DNA from 3 places in the Aquimarina sp. MMG015 genome. Region 1 is predicted to be linked to each of the others. Evidence: riboswitches for the same ligand, from Rfam matches in the RefSeq annotation. Region 1 holds a riboswitch; each other region holds the start of a gene.
The links. A riboswitch is a leader RNA that binds a small molecule or an ion and turns the genes downstream of it on or off. The one in region 1 is predicted to bind cobalamin.

Region 1 (4,269 bases):
GTAACTCAAATAGGAGATGTAACTAGAGGTAAGTTCCAAGCATCAACTACCATTTATGATTCTGATAATTATTTTAGATCCGGAACAAATCTGAATCTTGGTCATACTTATGCGATGCAACCTTTGATTTTAAAAACTATCAACTCCGTTGGTTTTACGGATTATTTTAATGGATTTACTCCCGAAATAAGTAATCCAGAGGACTATAGTAACCTGGGAGTACTTGGAGATCCTGATGAACCACTTCTTAATGCTGCTATTAACGCTATCTTGGGTAATCGAAGCAACATACAGAACAAAAATATTGAGTTTAGCGAATTGGGAGACAGTAATATGCATCAACCTGACTACGAAAGAATGTATAAAACCTTTGATAAGTAAAGATTAAAACAAACCAAATACTAACAAAAAAGTTCCCAGGCGTTTATGTCTGGGAACTTTTTTATATTTAAAAATGCAAGTTTTAAAACTTCAGGTTAAATCCAATTCGAGCATTTCTACCTCTCGTACTAAAACCAAATATCTCTTGATACTCTTCATTAGTAACATTATTCATAGCTGCATAAATACTAAGATTATCCATTAATTGATGACTTATATAGAAATCTAAAATTCCGTAACCATCTAACTCTACCGGATCTGAAGCAAAAGTCACTGGATTAAAAAAAGTATCATTTCTTTTACTATTCATTTGATAACTTACCGATGTAAATGTTTTAGAGCTTAATTGATATCCAATAGTCGCTTGTATAGTATTCTCAGGAATACGAATATTATTTTCTAACTTATCAATATTAGTATACGTAAAATTAGCATTAATAGATAATTTATCTTCTAAGAACTGTGCGTTTGCCTCGACCTCTACACCATTTACTTCAATATCTTCGGTAGAATTCAAATTCACAAAAGTGGTAGGATCAAAAGTGATAAAATTTTCAGATGTTCTATCAAAATACACAACACTTATCGTTGCCTTTTTCTGATGAGAAAATTCAATTCCGGCCTCTATAGTAGTGCTTTCCTCTGGTTCTAAATCAGGATTTCCACTAAAAAAAGCTGTATCATACAACTGAAATAACGATGGTGTAATATAAGCTGTACTATAAGAAGCTAACCCTTTTACATAATTTCCTCCAAAAGTATATGTATAAGAAGGGTTGATACTATACACCATATGATTTCCATAGGCACTATGGATATTTAAACGTGCTCCGGCATTAATATTAAGACCAAATTTAGAAGCATATACCAAATTTACATATGGATCAATAATATCAAAATCAGCTTCATTATCATTGATTGTCTGTTCAAAATCATCACTTCCAAATGGAATACTAAAAAGATTAAAATCACTATAAGAACCATTAGCACCTATTACAGTATATAATGTATTATTAAAGTTATATTTATTATAAGCATCAAAAGTATATATCTTACCTTCATATTTAGAAGGAAAACTAGAGTTAAACTCTCTTTCTACCAATGCATAACTATCTACAAAAGTAAAACTTCCATTTGGGTATTTAGCTTCCCAAAAGCTACCACCTCTTAATTGCCTACTATTAAACTGATTATTAGCATCAAATCCTGCTCCTCCATCAAAATCTGTTTTATACTGATCTAAGTTTCCAAAAAAGTGAAACTTAAAATTCTTACTCCATTGATAACCAACTTTTGCATACACATTAAATTTATTATAAGCGTCACTATCAAAAGTATTTCCGCTAGTAGATTCAAGAGGATCTTCTGCAGCTGATAAACCATCAGTAGATTGATGAGAAAGACTACCTAAATAACTTACTTTACCAATCGTTCCATTGATTGAAGCAAAGTTTACAAATTCGTTTATATCATAATCTTGATCATCTTGTGATTGGTTTGTACCGATACTAGAAGAAAATTGTGCAGCAATAGCATCTTTACTTTCCGACTTTGTAGTAATATTAATTACTGCAGCCGCCGCCCCGGATCCATATAAGGTACTAGAAGCTCCTTTTAAAATTTCTATAGACTCAATTTGACTTGTTGATAATAATCTTAAATCAAAGTCTCCCGCAGATGTAGTAGGATCACTTACCGTAACACCATCAATTCTAATCACAACTTGACGATTTCGTCCACCACGAACATACACTCCTAATGGTTCTCCTGCTGCGTTATTACTTCCATTAACAAAAACTCCTGCTACTCTGTTTAATACCGTAGCAACTGATTGACCTTGGCTGCGCTCAAGTTCCTCTGAGCTAATTTTAGTAATTACCTTACCGCTTTGTTCTCTCTTTAATTTAAATTTCGAATCAGAAATTACCACTTCATCTAATTCGTTTACCTTTTCTTCTTGGTTTACTTCTTGCGCTGAAATAACCTGAGCTCCTAACATAATTAGCGTAGCCCCAAAAAACACTTTTTTGTTCATTTCCTAAATGACTTAATTTTACAATTACCGGAAAAAAGTATGCAGTTTACCCATACCTAAACTTCTATCCCGAAAGTTTGACATATCGAATTTAGGCAGGTCTCCTGGCTTACGTCTTATTGTTTACCTTCCCATTCCGAAAATGTCGAAACAGTGGTTATAAAGAAATAACAATAAGCGCCTACTACGTTACTGAAATAACAATCAGTCTCGATTTGGCAAAGTTTACAGTTGCGGGAACAGCTCAGGATTCATTCATTATAGATTTATAATTTATTCACCTGATTCCCTTTTAATTCTTAACACTTGAAAGTGTCTTAAAACCAAAATTCTGCGCGAATGTATCATATTTCTTCGAAAATGTGTTCTCTTTAATAAATAAATTAGTAATACTAGTATATTTACACTCTTAAAAACCACAAATGTTGTATTACGTAACAGGAGGAGAACGCTCAGGCAAAAGTAGTTATGCCCAAAATCTCGCATTAGAACTCTCGGATAATCCCACATATTTAGCGACTTCTAGAATTTGGGATGGAAACCATAGAGCACGTATTGATAGACATATTGCTGATCGGGATGAAAGATGGGATTCTATTGAAGAAGAAAAAGAATTATCAAAAGTTATCAAAAATAATACAACAGTGGTTATTGATTGCGTAACTCTATGGCTTACTAATTTCTTTGTTGATACTAAAAATGACATTGAACTTTCTTTATCACAAGCAAAAGGAGAGTTTGATAAACTTTTAAAAATTAACGCTACCATTATCATAATATCCAATGAAATTGGAATGGGAGTCCACGCCTCGACAGAGATTGGTAGAAAATTTACAGAGTTACAAGGTTGGATGAATCAACATATAGCAGAACACGCTGATCAAGCAATACTAATGGTATCAGGAATACCTGTAAAAATAAAATAAATGAATTTCGAAATTTCTCCATTAGATAAGTCTTTAGAAAACGCAATACAACATAAAATTAATCTAAAAACTAAACCCGTTGGGTCCTTAGGCAAGCTTGAAAAAATAGCATTGCAAATAGGATTAATACAGCATAAAACAAATCCACAATTAAAACATCCAACAATTCTTGTTTTTGTTGGAGATCACGGAATCGCAGAAAAAGGTGAGGTAAATCCTTACCCGCAAATAGTTACGAAGCAAATGGTGTATAATTTTCTTAATGGTGGTGCAGCGATCAATTCATTTTGCATCCAAAATAAGATACATCTAGAAATTATTGATGCAGGAGTAAATCATGATTTTGATAATGTTCCGGGGCTAATTGATGCCAAAATAGCGTATGGAACTAAAAACTATGAAATAGAACCAGCAATGACAATAGATCAATGTAATAATGCTATTGCTAAAGCGTCTCGTATCGTTTTGAACACATTTCAAAACGGGTGTAATGTAATAGGTTTTGGTGAGATGGGAATTGGTAATTCTTCTGCAGCTGCATTATTGATGTCTCATTTTACAAAGATCCCAATTATGGAGTGTGTCGGTGCAGGAACTGGAGTTCAAGGAGACGCTATTAAAACAAAAAAAAGGATTTTAAAAACTGTTTTTGAAAAGCACAATCCCAATTCTCCTATAGAAGCACTCACTACTTTTGGAGGTTTCGAAATTGCCATGATTACTGGAGCAATACTTAAAGCTGCAGAATTGAAAATGACCATTCTTATAGATGGTTTTATCGTAACTGCTGCCCTATTGGCCGCTAATGCAATTAATAAAAACGTATTGGACTATTGTATTTTTGCACATTCATCCGAGGAACAAGGGCATCAAAAAATATTAAACTTTCTAGAAAAAACACCTTTATTAAATCTAGGAATGCGATTA
Region 2 (4,269 bases), on a different contig from region 1:
CAATAATATTAATTTCAGGTAAATGTTGTTTTGTAAAAATCCATTCTGGATTTGAAAATTGATACTCAAAATTAAGTAGTGATTTTGATTTTGAATTATCAATTATTTTAAAATTTTCTTTTGTTGTAGTTTCGAAAACTGGTGCCGGCAAGTTTAATTTAATAGCTGCATTTTCGTAAAATTCTTTTCGTTTTGGATGTATATCTGCGCAACCATTAATAATCTCACCAAAACATTTTTTTTCCAAAACTGCCTCGATTAGATCTATAGCATCTTTTTGATGAATAAGATTTACAGGTACATTAGGAGTTTTTAATTGTTTTTTATTTGCTAGAAATCTTCCTGGATGACGTTGTGGTCCAATTAGTCCTGCTAATCTCAAAACAGTTACATTATCACCAAAATGCTGTTGCAATAATTGTTCTGCTTTTATTAACGCCCTACCAGATGCTTTTTCTGGAACGCAATCTTCAGTTTCATCTATGAGACTATTACTATTTTGATATACTGACGTGGAGCTTACAAAAATAACTTTTGTAGAGGCAGGCGTATGTTTTATAATCTGTTTGATCTGAAACGGGTGTATCGTTTCTATATCATCGATCCGTTTTGGAGGGAAATTGATAATAAGTGTCGATGTTTCATCTATAAAAGATTCCCAATCTCCTATAATGTTATCAGATTCAATTTTTATTCTACTTGTTAGAAATGAATGCTTACATAATGATTTCAATGCATCTAATTCAGCCGTGCTTCCGTGAATTGAATATCCATTTTTTTGAAGTTTCAACGCAAGTGGTAATCCTAACCAACCCAATCCTAATATAGAGATATGCCTATTCATGCCTATATTGAAACTAGACTTGTATTCTGTAATTGAATTTTTATACAATACTCCCAAGCTTTATTTTGAGCAGAATCAAATTCAATTTTCCCTAAAATTTCTCCAAATTTATTCTTGAAACGGATACCAGTTTGTTCTGTTCCTTTTTGATGGAAATATTCTGTATTAGAAATTTTTGATTGTTGTAATTCCTTATTTTCTTTGGGAACGGCAGCAATAGTTAGTGCAATACTCTCAGTTTTGGTATGCAATTCTAGTGTGTGTGGCTTTGAGTACTCTACTGCATCTATTTCTTCAAACGAAATAGGGTTTTTATCATCTATATATAGGAGTACGCCTTTTGGGTTTTCTAACAGATACAAAAATAATGGATATAAATATTGATCTGAACTAAACCCTTTGGTAATATAACATTCACCTAATTCCGTGTCATCTTTTAACTCAAAAGGTTTTGGTTTAATAGGAGTTCTTTCATTACTTGAAGCTTGTTGTTCCCAACCTTTTTGATACAATAACTCCTCTTCGACAGGGTTTTCGTTATTGAGATGTCTTTTTACAATAGGAATTATTTTTTCTGCAGTTAATTCTTTATACCAAAACTCTCCAGGATGTACAATACAGGTGGGTGCATCTTCACACCTTCCATTACATCTGGTTTTAATTGTATGTGTAGTATCCCAAAGTTCGTTATTACGTAAATAAGCTCTTGCAGCTCTTATAACTTGTTCTGATCCTGCTTTTTGACAAGAACCTCCATCACAAAAGAAAAAAGTATCTTTTGTATTTGCTATGTTTTTTCCCATTCTTATTATTATGGGGGAAAGTAGGGTAAGAAGCCACAAAATAGCCATCTAACACTTAAACTTTTATTCCCGAAAGTTAATATTATGTTTTGCTTTAGGCAGGTATTCTGACTCACTCTACTTTTAACGCCTTCCCATTTTTTTTAAAACAGTGACTACTATGTTAAAAGCTTTTTGCAGAGCTTACAGCTGCGGGAACAGTTTTGGATTCTCACCAAATTCCCTTTTAATTCTATATTCTTTTAAAAGAAAAGAATAAGAAACCAAAAGCGACACAAATGTATTGTTAATTTTTGATTTAATAGTAAATAGTTTCTAAAATGACTTTTGTTCTTTCTAGAGGAGAGGATTTAGGCAATATTATGATTTCGAATCCTTTATTTTTATAAAGCTTTAACAGGGATTTTTCTAATCTTAAACAATATTCAAATTCCTGTAATCGTTGTCCATCTTTACAATAAATCTCAAACCATGTTGGCGTAAAAAAAACAATTTTATGATATGTTTCTTGATAAGGAAAGTCTGTTAGGTAGTCTGGAATCACCTTATCTTCTACCGTTAAATAAGCTTCTAGATCTAACAAGGATCTATCACAAATTAGCGTATTAGTGTTCAATAATTCTTGATTTGTACGCCTAAACACAAGTTCAGTAAATCGATTAATATCCCCCCAAGGTGTTCCTTTTTTGTTGTTTTTTTGTTCATCAATAATTACTTTTCTGGAAACCTCATCCATACACGGTATGGTGTTTTTTAGATTGTTTATTAATGTTGTTTTACCTGTCCCAGGAGCCCCGGTAATAATATGTTTTTTTTGAAAATTATGCATATTGGAATACTAATAACACACCTACTATTAATAAACAAAATACAATACTTACCCCATAATTTACTTTACTTACTCTTTTAATTTCCTCGTGTTTAATTTCGCGATTATTAACACCTATAAAAGGTTTCTTAACCAATTTTCCATGATAATAATTTGGTCCTCCGAATTGGCAATTTAAAACATATGCTAGAGCAGCCTCTGGATAGCCCGCATTAGGACTACTATGCTTCTTTCCTTCTCTAAACAAAAAAGAAAGTCCGCTTAACTTATTTTGAACAACTAATATTAACAGTGCAGTAATTCGAGCAGGAATATAATTAGCAACATCGTCTAATTTTGCGGCAAACTTACCAAACTGTATATAACGATCACTTTTATACCCGATCATAGAGTCTAAAGTATTGATCATTTTATACCCCATTGCTCCAGGAACACCTAAAATCAAAAAATAAAATAAGGGTGCAATAACGCCGTCACTTAAGTTTTCAGACATGGTTTCAAAAGTAGCAACTCTAATTTGTTGCTCATTTAAATTATCAGTTTCTCGTCCCACAATCCAAGACAAACGTTTGCGTCCTGATTCTAGCCCTTGATTTTTCAAAGTATTAAATACTGCATATCCTTCTTTTATCAATGTTTTGTTGGCCAAGCAATAAAACAGCATAAGTATTGAAAAAGCAAGTGCCAAAATTTTAAAACCATACGTGTTTAACGATCTAATAATTAGAAAAGGTATCGTAAAAGAAAGCCCTACTAATACAATCGTTAATAAGGCACCTTTTAAGAATTTATATGAACCTTTATTTAGCCATTTTTCTCCAAGAGCAATACTATTTCCATAGCCCACAATAAGATGCGGCAATTTTCTAGGGTCTCCCAATACTGCATCTAAACCAAAAGCAAAAACTACTATGTACATTTGGTTTACATCCATTCCTTCAACGCTTGAATCAATATCTTATTAGCTTCTTTACTTTGTGTAGAAAGTCTAATATATTCTCCTGTTAACCCTTTAAAATTTGTCGCATCTCTAATCAGGATTTGATGTTTTACGATTAAATATTCTTTTAGCTCCATTGCAGATTTCTGCAACAATTCAACTAAAAAATAAGAGGTGTTGCTTTCACAAACCTTCATTCCATCTAATTGCTCAAGTTGTTCCTTAAAAATGATTGTTTCTTCTATTAATTCAGCAGCCTCAAATTGAAATGCTTCATAATTTTTGAAAATATATTCTCCTGCTTTTATCGCTAATGAATTAACACTCCAAGGCATTTTTAAAGTTAATAGCTTTTTGATGATTAAAGTGTTTGAAACGATATATCCTAAACGCAATCCCGGAATTGTAAATGTTTTGGTTAATGAACGAACAACAATTAAATTCCTGTAGTTTTTTGTTAATGAAATGATGGATTCAACACTGTTGGTAAACTCTATGTACGCCTCATCAATAACAAATGTAGTCTCTGGTTTTTGTTTAAAAAGAAACTCTAAATCATTTTTAGAGAAAATAGCTCCATTAGGATTGTTAGGATTACATATAAACACTAAATCGGCATCAGTATCTTTTATTTCGGTTCTAGAAACTAACAGATAATCTAGCTGAAAATTTTTACAAGCGTCCTCATATTCCGAAAAAGTAGGGGCCACAATAGTTGCTTTTTTATTAGAAAACAATTGCGCTATAAGATAGAACGCTTCTGTCGCACCATTGGTAAATAAGAACTGTTCACTAGGGAGTTGAAATTTATGAGCCGCCAGTTTATTTAACTCACTTGCCGCGGGTGAAGGAT
Region 3 (4,269 bases), on a different contig from region 1:
TTGAGATCTAGAGCATTCAATTGTTATTACGTCTGCATCTAAATTTGCTATTTGATCAATAATATCATTAAATTCAGAATAACACATATGGGTATGTATTTGTGTAGTATTGGATACTATAGATGAGGCAATTTTAAATGATTGAATTGCCCATTCAAAATAATCACTATGATATTTACTCTTTAAAGGAAGACCTTCTCTTAATGCTGGTTCATCAATCTGAATTATATTAATCCCATTATCTTCTAAATCCTTTACCTCATCTCTTATCGCTAAAGCTATCTCATTACAAGTTATAGATTCAGGTTGATCATTTCTTACAAAAGACCATTGCAAAATAGTTACAGGCCCTGTAAGCATGCCTTTTACCGGTTTTGAAGTTAATGATTGTGCGAATAAAGTCCAATCTATCGTCATTGGATTTGGTCTCTTTACACTACCATAAATAATAGGAGGTTTTACACAACGAGATCCATAACTCTGGACCCAACCGAATTTAGTAAAAGTAAAACCATCTAGCTTTTCTCCAAAATATTCTACCATATCATTACGCTCAAACTCCCCGTGAACTAAAACATCTAACCCTATTTCTTCTTGCCAACGAATTACTTTTATGATTTCTTCTTTTATGTATTCTTCGTACTGCATTAAAGAAATATTTCCTTTTTTATATTGATATCTCCAACTTCTTACTTTTTTTGTTTGTGGAAACGATCCAATAGTCGTAGTTGGGAAAACAGGTAGGTTTAAATTTTTATGTTGCACTTCTTTACGAAGGTTAAAAGAATTTTTTCTTACTATATCCTGCTTCGAAATTGCTTTGACTTTTTCATCAACCTCTGAATTATGAATTCTTTCTGAACTACTCCTATTCGCATGAGAAATTATGTTTTTTTCTAATTCTTCAAATACTTTATCTTCTTTTTCTAAAAGAGTAACCTCCTTTAAAGTAACTACTTCTTTTAATTTTTGTTTTGCAAAAGATAACCAGTCTTTAACCTCTAAGGATAATTTCTCATTATTTGCTTCTAAATCTAAGTCACATGGTGAATGAAGTAATGAACAAGAAGGTGCTATCAAAATAGTGTTTTCTTCTCTCTTTTCTTTCGCTCTATTTATATATGATAATGACTCTTGATAATTGTTTTTCCATATATTTCTTCCATCTACAACCCCTAATGAAAGATGTATCCGTTCGGGAATACTATCCAATACACTATCTAATTGTTCTGGACACTTGACTAAATCAATATGAATCGCATCAATAAGAAGTTTATTTGCTATTAATTCTAAATTATCTTGGATACTCTCAAAATAGGTTGCTATCATTATTTTTAAATCCGGAAAAGAGCTTTTTAATTTAAGATATGCTTGTTTGTATACTTCTTTCTCTTTTTTGGTTAGATCAAGTGCTAAAAAAGGCTCATCGAATTGTATCCATTCAACCCCTAAAGAAACCAATTTCTTTATTAAATCTATATATACTGGTATTAACTTATCCACTAGATCAATTGTTTCAAAACTTTCTCCTTTTGCTTTTCCTAATAACAGATAAGACACAGGACCAATTAATACTGGTTTTGTTTGTATACCAATTTCTTTTGCTTCATAAAACTCATCAATTACTTTCGTAGAAGACAAGGTAAACTCTTGATTTTTATAAAACTCTGGAACAATATAATGATAGTTAGTATCAAACCATTTTGTCATTTCCATCGCTGTAATATCATAACTATCCTTTTGATATCCTCTAGCCATTGCAAAATACAAGTCTAAATAACTAAGCTTATTAACTAATAGGCTCTGATATCTTTTGGGGATCGCTCCAACCATCAATGACATATCTAAAACTTGATCATAAAATGAAAAATCATTAGACGGTATTAAATCTATACCTGCTTCTTTTTGTAATAACCAATTCTCTTTTCGGATGTTTTTTCCTACCTGTAGTAAATTCTTCCTACTAGTTTTTCCAGACCAATATTGTTCTGAAACTTTTTTTAATTCCCTTTCGCTACCAATACGCGGATAGCCAAGATTGTGTGTAAGCATAACTTTAAACTTTTAAAAATTAATATTAATTTTTAAAGCTCTTTGTATAAATTAGTGTGCTTATAGAAATGAAGAGAATTAAAATAATGCATATAGTTATATCACCAAAAAAAGTTAAAAACCCTTTTAGTGTGCATCAAACTTAACCAAAACTTCAATTCGCGAAAGCATAGTCAATTCAATAATAGGCAGGTCTCCTGACTTATAACATTTTTATCATCCTTCCCATTTTTTATAATAAAACAGTGGATATAAATTGATAAAAACTATATGGTTACTTACAGTTGCGCGACAGCTCGTGATTCTCACACGATTCCCTATTAATTCACAATTAAGCAAAACCTATATTGGTTGATATAAAATTTTATCTAAAGAACTTTAATTCTACATAAAAATACTTTAAATAATCTGATGACACTCCTAAAACAGCATTAAAAGAAGATTATTTAAACATTCTTAATTTAAAATCAATCTTAATTTAGGAATTAATAATTTTAATATCAAAATAATTAAGATTATGGAGAATAACATACGAGGTGGTGACTCACCAGTTCCTTGTCAATTAGAAGCTAATAAAAATTACGCCTGGTGTACCTGTGGTCATAGTGAAAACCAACCTTTTTGTAACGGAGCGCATAAAACAACTGGAGGCACTCCTCCAACTATTTTCACTGTGGAAGAAGCAAAGGAAGCATATTTATGTACCTGTAAATTAACTAGTAACCCACCATATTGCGATGGATCACATAAATAATAGAAAAACCTCTGTTTATTATTGTAACTAGAGAAACAGAGGTTTTTTTTATATTATTTATTTTCTTTTAAAAGATACTTTATTTCCATTTAACTCTAATACCATTGTACTTTCATCTGTATTAAAGTTAATAGTCGCTCCTGCTCTATCTGATTTAAATCCATTCTTCTGATATCCAACTAATGGAAATGTAGGACCATCTTTAGCACTGGCAATCAACGTTGTATTTTCTTTTGTAAAAGTAATTTGAAAAGGGAAGGACTTGCTAATATAAACCCCTAAAAAAACATCCAATTCTTCTGTAGCAAACTCTAATGGTGCATTAAACACTGGAAGTTTATAATCCTGATCATAATAGCTTTTTAATACATTTACAATACAATTATTTGGTGACATTACTACTCCATTACCTATATAAGAAACCACTATTTTTTCCTCTGGCAGGTACATTGTAAGGGATTGGAAACCATCAATACCTCCATTATGACCATAGGCTTGTTTTCCAAAAAAGGTCTCTCCTCCTAGACCGATTCCCATTCCTGTAGATGTATCCATCATAATTTCTAAAGAGGCATTTGATACTAGTTTCCCAGAAAATAAACTATTGTAAAAAATATTAACCTCTGTTGGTGTAGATACTATTGCTCCAGCTCCTATCGGTACGCTCATATCTGTATGTTTTTCTATTTTAACCCACTTATTACCATTCTTAACATAAGAAAGAGCTTCATTGTTACTTGTATCAATATTTTTTCCATAAGCAGTTCTTTTTAGACCTAAAGGTTGTATTATTTTCGACTGCAAAATTTCTGAATATGTTTTACCTTCAATTTCTTCGGCGATGTACGAGAGTAACAAATAATTCGTGTTAGAATATGCTGTCTTTTCTCCAGGTTCAAAACTCCCTTCTTTTTTCAACAATCTATCTATCATCTGTTTTCTAGTATTAGGTACAATCATCCATTTCATAAAATCTTCATCCTCTGTTAAATTAAATAAACCGCTACGATGACGCAACATATGTCCAATTGTTATTTTATCAGCATTAGAAACTTTTGGGAAATAATCACTTAATAAGGTTTCTAAATCCAACTTATTATCTTCTATTAATTGCATGATTATTGTTGCTGTAAAAGTTTTTGTAATAGACCCAATTCTATATATCGTCTCAGAATTTGCCTTTGTTTTATGTGCTAAATCAAGATAACCAATGGAATTTTTATAGATTTCTTTTCCTTGTCTATAAATAGAAATGCTTCCCATACCTTTATCATTAGCATCCAATAATTCAAAAAAACTGTCTAATGTAGATTTATTAAATGTTTGTGCCTGTATGGTCACAATGTTTATCAAAAGAACTGTTATTATTACTTTTCTAATCATATCTATCTTATTTATTTGTTTGAAAAATAACACACGTTAATACCTGATCAAAAAACATTTTGATCTATAATAACATCATG

Region 2: it holds a riboswitch for cobalamin, as region 1 does, so the genes downstream of both, J8L88_RS07880 (ferredoxin) here and J8L88_RS20535 (TonB-dependent siderophore receptor) in region 1, are expected to answer to the same signal.
Region 3: it holds a riboswitch for cobalamin, as region 1 does, so the genes downstream of both, metE (5-methyltetrahydropteroyltriglutamate--homocysteine S-methyltransferase) here and J8L88_RS20535 (TonB-dependent siderophore receptor) in region 1, are expected to answer to the same signal.

What each region holds. Positions count from the first base shown of each region.
Region 1 is NZ_JAGJEB010000014.1:16,961-21,229, forward strand. Features, by position in the region: gene J8L88_RS20530 (S41 family peptidase) at 1-381, shown strand, start outside; gene J8L88_RS20535 (TonB-dependent siderophore receptor) at 464-2,416, opposite strand; cobalamin riboswitch at 2,493-2,759, opposite strand; gene J8L88_RS20540 (bifunctional adenosylcobinamide kinase/adenosylcobinamide-phosphate guanylyltransferase) at 2,839-3,342, shown strand; gene cobT (nicotinate-nucleotide--dimethylbenzimidazole phosphoribosyltransferase) at 3,343-4,269, shown strand, end outside.
Region 2 is NZ_JAGJEB010000003.1:267,152-271,420, forward strand. Features, by position in the region: gene cobA (uroporphyrinogen-III C-methyltransferase) at 1-844, opposite strand, end outside; gene J8L88_RS07880 (ferredoxin) at 847-1,647, opposite strand; cobalamin riboswitch at 1,727-1,930, opposite strand; gene J8L88_RS07885 (AAA family ATPase) at 1,946-2,476, opposite strand; gene cbiB (adenosylcobinamide-phosphate synthase CbiB) at 2,469-3,410, opposite strand; gene J8L88_RS07895 (histidinol-phosphate transaminase) at 3,401-4,269, opposite strand, start outside.
Region 3 is NZ_JAGJEB010000010.1:54,136-58,404, forward strand. Features, by position in the region: gene metE (5-methyltetrahydropteroyltriglutamate--homocysteine S-methyltransferase) at 1-2,052, opposite strand, end outside; cobalamin riboswitch at 2,222-2,413, opposite strand; gene J8L88_RS17880 (CDGSH iron-sulfur domain-containing protein) at 2,570-2,806, shown strand; gene J8L88_RS17885 (serine hydrolase) at 2,864-4,189, opposite strand.